DNA from 2 places in the Paraburkholderia sp. RL17-347-BIC-D genome. Region 2 is predicted to be linked to the other one. Evidence: riboswitches for the same ligand, from Rfam matches in the RefSeq annotation. Region 2 holds a riboswitch; the other holds the start of a gene.
The links. Region 2 has a riboswitch for glycine ahead of P0D96_RS17695 (D-amino acid dehydrogenase). Riboswitches for the same ligand answer to the same signal wherever they lie in the genome.

Region 1 (3,405 bases), on a different contig from region 2:
GATACGCACTTCGACCTGGCGCGCCGCACGCTGGAAGCGGGCAAGCACGTGGTGGTCGACAAACCGGTCACGCTGAACGCCGCCGACGCCCACACGCTGGCCAACATCGCGCTCGCCCGGAGCAAACTCTTCATACCGTTTCACAACCGTCGCTGGGACGGCGATTTTCTGACCGTGCGCGACCTGCTCGCGAGCGGCGAATTGGGACGGATCACGCAATACGAATCGCATTTCGACCGTTTCCGGCCGGAGGTGCGACAGCGCTGGCGCGAGGAAGCGTCGCGCGGCGGCGGCTTGCTGCTGGACCTCGGGCCGCATCTGATCGACCAGACGCTGGCCCTGTTCGGCGCGCCGCAAACCGTGTCGGCCACCGTGCGCACGCATCGCGACGACGCCGGCGCACCCGACTACGTGCATATCCAGCTCGGCTACGGTGAGTTCGAAGTGGTGCTGCACGCCAGCGCGTTGACGGCACTGGTCGCGCCGCGCTTCACCATTCACGGCACGCGCGGCAGCTATATGAAATACGGCCTCGATACGCAGGAAGATCAGTTGAAGGCGGGCCTGCGGCCGGGCGACGAGGGTTTCGGCGCCGGCAATGCCGCCGGTGTGCTGCGCGTGCAGGAAGGCGATCAGGAAGTCGAGCGCGAGTTGCCGACGCGCAATGGCGACTACACCGGGTTCTACATCGCGGTGGCCGACGCCATCCAGCACGGCGTGAAATTCCCGGTCAGCGCACAGGACGCCGTCGACGTAATGACGGTTATCGAGCTTGCGGCGCGCAGTTCGGAAGAAGGCGTCCGGCTGCCGTTTGAGCGGATTCGCTGACGATTTGGCCGGCATGTCGAAACGGCTTGTGTACCTAAAATAGCACTCGCCACCCATGCCGCGCGGGCCAAACCCTGACAAGCCCGAAAGGAACATAACGTTACAAATAAGGCCGCGCTGCCGGTCAGCGCGGCCCGGCAGTCATCCGTTGCTGCCGGGTAGCACCACACAACGACAATGACTTCCGGAGAGTCCATGCCCCGTACTATCCGCGCGCTCGCCGCGTGCGCCTTGCTCAGTTCCCTCGCCGCCTGTGTGGTGGCGCCTCAACCCCAGCCGGCGCCTCGTCCCAACCCGCAACAGATCGCGGATCAGCGCCTGCGTCAGGTCGACGGCCGCATCGACAATCTCAGCCGCCGGATCGACAACCGCGTGAATCAGGGCTATTACCCGCCGCCCCAAGGCGGCGCGCTGCATCATCGTCTAGACGTGATCCGTCAGGAAGCGCACGACATGGCCGCGCAACATGGCGGCGGCCTCTCCAGCGACGAACAGCGCGTGCTGAATCAGGAGCTGGACAACGCGGCGCACGCCATCGGCGAATAGTCGCGCCACGCGTCAGGTCAGGCACCAAAAGCGGCACGAGCGCGGCATCACGTCCCGCGCTTTTTTTGACAGGCGCGAGAGCGGTGCGTCAACCGCCGCGCCGCTCGCGGGCCTTTATTTGACAAGCCCCCGGCCCTCGCGTACATTCGCCGCACGCGTCGGGAGAGCGCGCTGGCCGCTGAAAATCGCAGGCCGCGCCGCCGAAGGGGCACACCCGCAAACTCTCAGGCAAAAGGACCGACCGCGTCGAAAAACCCGCGTCCAGGCAACATCGAGGCACTCGTTTTTCGCACTCTGGAGAGCGGCAGTAGCCGTCTGCATCGTTTAATCGAGCAGATTCTGGCAAGCTGCCCACCGAAGGGGCGCGCGTTTCACCGCGGCACGTCAATGTGATCACGGTGGCGCAATCTCTCAGGTATCGAGGACAGAGGGGTCATGCAGGACCACGCTCGCAGCCAGAAGGCCGCGAGGCGTAGCGCCGCATGGCCTTTTTTGTTTCGCGAGATGCCCGAGGCCCCATGACCCAACTCAAACACACCCCGCTCCACGCCACCCACCGTGCGCTCAATGCCCGCATGGTCGATTTCGGCGGCTGGGACATGCCTGTCAATTACGGCTCGCAAATCGACGAACACCGCGCCGTGCGCACCGACGCCGGCATGTTCGACGTCTCGCACATGTGCGTCGTCGATTTCACCGGCGAGCGCGTGCGCGCCTTCTTCGAATACGCGCTGGCGAACAATGTCGCCAAACTGCAAACGCTCGGCCGCGCACTGTACTCCTGCCTGCTGAACCCGGACGGCGGCGTGATCGACGATCTGATTGTCTATTACTTCGGCGAAGATCACTTCCGCGTGGTCGTGAACGCTGGCACCACTGATAAAGACATCGCCTGGTTCGGCCAGCTCAACGCCGAAGGCGGCTTCGGCCTGACCATCACGCCGCGTCGCGACTTTGCGATCGTCGCCGTGCAAGGCCCGAACGCACGCGAAAAAGTCTGGCAAACCGTGCCGGCCGCGCGCGCCGCCACGGAAGCCTTGAAGCCCTTCAACGCCGCTCGCATCGAAAACACGCCGTTCGGTGAATTGACCGTCGCCCGCACCGGCTACACCGGCGAAGACGGCTTCGAAATCATCGTGCCGGCGGATCACGTCGAAGCGCTGTGGAACGCGCTGCAAGCCCAAGGCGTGCGCCCGGCCGGTCTCGGCGCGCGCGACACGCTGCGCCTCGAAGCCGGCATGAACCTGTACGGCCAGGATATGGACGACAACGTCTCGCCGCTCGACGCCGGCCTCGCCTGGACCGTCGACCTCACCTCGCCGCGTGACTTCGTCGGCAAAGGCAAGCTGGAAGCGGACGGTTCGCAGGCCGCGTTCGTCGGCCTGATTCTGCTGAAGGACAACGGCAAGGCGGCAGGCGTGCTGCGTGCTCATCAGAAAGTCGTCACGCCGCAGGGCGAAGGCGAAATCACCAGCGGCACCTTTTCCCCGACCATGCAGGAATCGATCGCCTTCGCGCGCGTGCCGAAGGGCGTGCAGCCGGGCGACACCGTGCACGTTCAGATTCGTGACAAAAACGTCCCTGCAAGCGTGGTAAAACTGCCGTTCGTGCGCAATGGCAAAGTGCTCGCGGTTTAAGCAACCGGCGCGTTCGTCCACTTTTTTCAAGTCACTACCGAATCACACCGCATAGGAGCATCCGATGAGCATCCCGGCCGATCTGAAATACACCGAATCGCACGAATGGGTCCGCACCGAAGCGGACGGCACGCTGACGGTCGGCATCACCGACCACGCGCAGGAAGCGCTCGGCGACATCGTCTTCTTCGAAGTCCAGGAACTGGGCAAGACCGTCACGGCAGGCGACACCGTCGCCGTCATCGAATCGGTGAAAGCCGCTTCCGATATCTACGCGCCGGTTTCGGGCGAAATCATCGAAGCGAACACCGCCGTGGCCGACACGCCTGATTCGGTCAACAGCACGCCGTACGAAAGCTGGCTCTTCAAGATCAAGCCGGCTGCGGACGCCACG
Region 2 (3,405 bases):
ATCTGATGCGCGTGGAGAAGCTCGACGCCGGCGCATTGGAGACGCTGCTGAATCGCCAGAGCGGCCTCGCCGGTTACGCGGATGGCGAAAGCGATATGCAAGCTCTGGAAAAACGCGCAGCAGCGGGCGATGCCAATGCGTCACTCGCGCTCGATGCGTTCGCGACCGCCGTGCGCAAGACGATCGGCGGCTATGCGGCGTTGCTGGGCGGAATCGATTTGCTGGTGTTTACCGGCGGCATCGGCGAGCACAGCGGAGAGATTCGCAGGCGCGTGTGCGACGGGCTGGCTTTCATGGGGCTAACGGAAAGCGATCCGGCGGGCAAGGTGAGGGCGATTCACACCGAAGAGGAAAAGCAGATCGCGCGGCATTGCCGCATGCTGCTGCGGCAAACGCAGACCGGCTGACCTTCACCTTGCCTTGACGACGGTGTGATCCGACACGCCCGTTACGCCGAACAGGCGTGTCACGTCTTCGAGCGCCGCGGTGCGTTGCTGATCGCGTTGCAGTTCGCCGCGCAGCGTGATGCGGCCGCGCGAGACGTGGACTTTCACGGCGTGTTCGGGGACCGCGGCGTCCCAGGCGAGACGCCGGGTCGCCTCCGCGGCGATCTGCGCGTCGCTCAGGCGTGCGCCGCCTGCCTTGTGGTTCGCTGCACGGGTGTAGGGCATGGAGTTCTCCGCGGCACTGATGCGTATGGGGAGAACACTAGCAGAAGTGGCGAATTTTGCATTCGGCGGCGGCAGTGGTGACATCGCGCTACCGCCGCCTGCAAAACCCTGCGTCAGCAAGCGCTACTGAATCGCGCCCGCCAACACCTGCGCCGTCGCGGCCGACAAGGTCCAGCCCAGATGTCCATGCCCGGTGTTGTAGAACACGCCGCGCCGTTTGCCGCGGCCCACCTTGGGCAACATGCTCGGCAGCATCGGCCGCAAGCCCGCCCACGGAATCACGCGCGAGGTCGACACCTCGGGGAAATAACGCCGCGTCCAGTCCACCAGCCGCGCGATGCGGTCCGAACGGATATCGCGGTTGAAGCCGTTGATCTCCGCCGTGCCGGCCACGCGAAAACGATCCACGCCGAGCCGGCTCGTGACGATCTTCGCGCTGTCGTCGAGCAGGCTCACCCACGGCGCGTGCTGCTGGCTGAGTTCGTCTTCGAGACAGACGGTGATCGAATAGCCTTTGACAGGGTAGATGTTCACGTGATCGCCCAGCATCGAGGCGAAATCGCGGCTCTTCACGCCCGCGCACACGACGATCCGCTCGAACGCGAACCGCTGCGACTCGCCTTCGAGATCGACCGTCAGCGTAAAGCGGCCCTCCGCCGGCTGCTCGATCGACGTGATCTGCGCATCGTAATGAAACTCGACGCCGTGCCGCACGCACGCCTGAGCGAGGCCGCGCGTGAACTTGTGAATATCGCCGGTCGAATCGGATGGTGTGAAAAAGCCGCCGTAAAAATCGCCGTGCAGCGTGGGCTCGATGCCATGCAGCTCGCTCGCCGTCACCGGATTGCGGTCGAGCCCGCCTTCGCGCAGCAGTTCGTTCACCTTGCTCGCGGCGTCGAATTCCTTGCGGGTCTTGTAGATGTGCAGAATGCCGCGCCGCTCCAGATCGAAGTCGATGCCTTCGGTCTCGGCGATCGAAAACAGATGTTCGCGCGCGGCAATCGCGAGCCGCACGGTTTCAACCGTGTTCGTCCGGTAGTGCGGAATCTCGCGCAGGAATTCGCCCATCCACGAGTACTTGTGCCAGGTGGGCGCGGGGTTGAGCAGCAAGGGGGCGTCGCGCGTGAGCATCCAGCGCAGGCCTTTCATGACGGTGGCCGCGCTGTTCCAGACTTCGGCATTGCTGGCGGACAACTGGCCGCCGTTGGCGAACGAGGTCTCCATCGCCGCATAGCGATGGCGCTCGAAGACGGTGACGTGGTGGCCGCGCTGAGCGAGGGCGTGAGCGGTCGTGACGCCGGTAATGCCGGCGCCGATAATGGCGATTCGTGACATGACATGGTCCAGAGTAGTTGAGCATCACCGGTGTCGATTTCGTGTCGAAACCGGCGTCGATGCCCCATCTGTCCATGTACCTGAGAGTTTCTTCCCCGCGGCAGCCGGGCCCGATGCGAGCCGTGTGCGGGGAATCCCCTTCGGTGGGCGCACAGGGTAGTCCAGTGCGCCGCTCTCCAGATGTTCCTGCTGCGCGGTCCTTTTGCCTGAGAGTTTCCGGGGCGGTTGCTCCGTCGGCGTCGTCACGAACGTCTGACGATCTCTCCCGCGCTTGCATTGCAGAACGGCTCGACAATACCGTTCAAAAAATTTCACCGCAAGTCTTTCCTGCTATGCACTGCGCAAGCGGCGGTCTGAAACTGCTTGAGTGGAGATGAAGGCGGGACATGCGTCGCTACGAATTTTCGGGCCCGTATGTCGCGCCGGAATGGCCGGCATCGGCTATATTTGGCGGCACCGCCCAACCTTCATTTGCAGAGGAGAATGACGTGCCCGCTTTCCCAACGCTGCTCGCCTTCGGTCTGGTCTCGCTCGGCATGGTGCTCACGCCGGGGCCGAACATGATCTATCTGATCTCGCGATCGCTCTGCCAGGGGCGGCGCGCGGGCCTCGTTTCGCTCGGCGGTGTCGCGCTCGGCTACGTGTTCTACATGTTCTGCGCCGCGTTCGGCATCACGGCGCTGCTGTTGACGGTGCCGTACGCGTACGACGCGTTGCGCTTCGGCGGCGCGCTCTATCTGCCGTATCTGGCGTGGCAGGCGGTCAAGCCGGGCGGCCGTTCGCCGTTCCAGGTCCGCGATCTGCCGCACGACAGCCGCCGCAAGCTGTTCACCATGGGCCTCGTCACCAACCTCGCGAACCCGAAGATCGCGGTGATGTATCTGTCGCTGCTGCCGCAATTCATTTCGCCGGGGCACGGCAGCGTGCTTGCGCAGTCCATTGCGCTTGGCTGCGTGCAGATCGTCATCAGCGTGACGGTGAATGCGCTGATCGCAAGCATGGCGGGTTCGATCGCCGTGTTTCTCGCCGGCCGTCCGGTGTGGCTGCTGGTGCAGCGCTGGCTGATGGGCACCGTGCTCGCCGGACTCGCGGTACGCATCGCGTTCGATTCGCGTCGTTGATTCGCTTCAGACGCGCTATCCGTTGCCCGATGAGCCAGACGCGGCACCCGAGCCTCTGAACACCCAGCCGTTGAACAGCGCCCCGCAGAGCATCAACGCGCTGGTGATGAGGAACACCGCCTGCATGCCGAAATGCGCGCCGGCAAAGCCGCCCGCGAGCGGACCCGCCACCTGGCCCGCGTAATTCGCCGAAGTCGCATAACCGAGAATGTAGCCGGCCGAGCGGTCGGGCACGTTGTGGCGGATCACGCTCGTGATCGACGGCAGCAGGCCGGCCA

Region 1: it holds a riboswitch for glycine, as region 2 does, so the genes downstream of both, gcvT (glycine cleavage system aminomethyltransferase GcvT) here and P0D96_RS17695 (D-amino acid dehydrogenase) in region 2, are expected to answer to the same signal.

What each region holds. Positions count from the first base shown of each region.
Region 1 is NZ_JARESS010000003.1:170,950-174,354, forward strand. Features, by position in the region: gene P0D96_RS06300 (oxidoreductase) at 1-828, shown strand, start outside; gene P0D96_RS06305 (hypothetical protein) at 1,024-1,374, shown strand; glycine riboswitch at 1,524-1,624, shown strand; glycine riboswitch at 1,659-1,812, shown strand; gene gcvT (glycine cleavage system aminomethyltransferase GcvT) at 1,893-3,011, shown strand; gene gcvH (glycine cleavage system protein GcvH) at 3,076-3,405, shown strand, end outside.
Region 2 is NZ_JARESS010000011.1:220,793-224,197, forward strand. Features, by position in the region: gene P0D96_RS17685 (acetate/propionate family kinase) at 1-407, shown strand, start outside; gene P0D96_RS17690 (BON domain-containing protein) at 411-671, opposite strand; gene P0D96_RS17695 (D-amino acid dehydrogenase) at 795-2,006, opposite strand; glycine riboswitch at 2,191-2,284, opposite strand; gene P0D96_RS17700 (LysE family translocator) at 2,495-3,127, shown strand; gene P0D96_RS17705 (MFS transporter) at 3,143-3,405, opposite strand, start outside.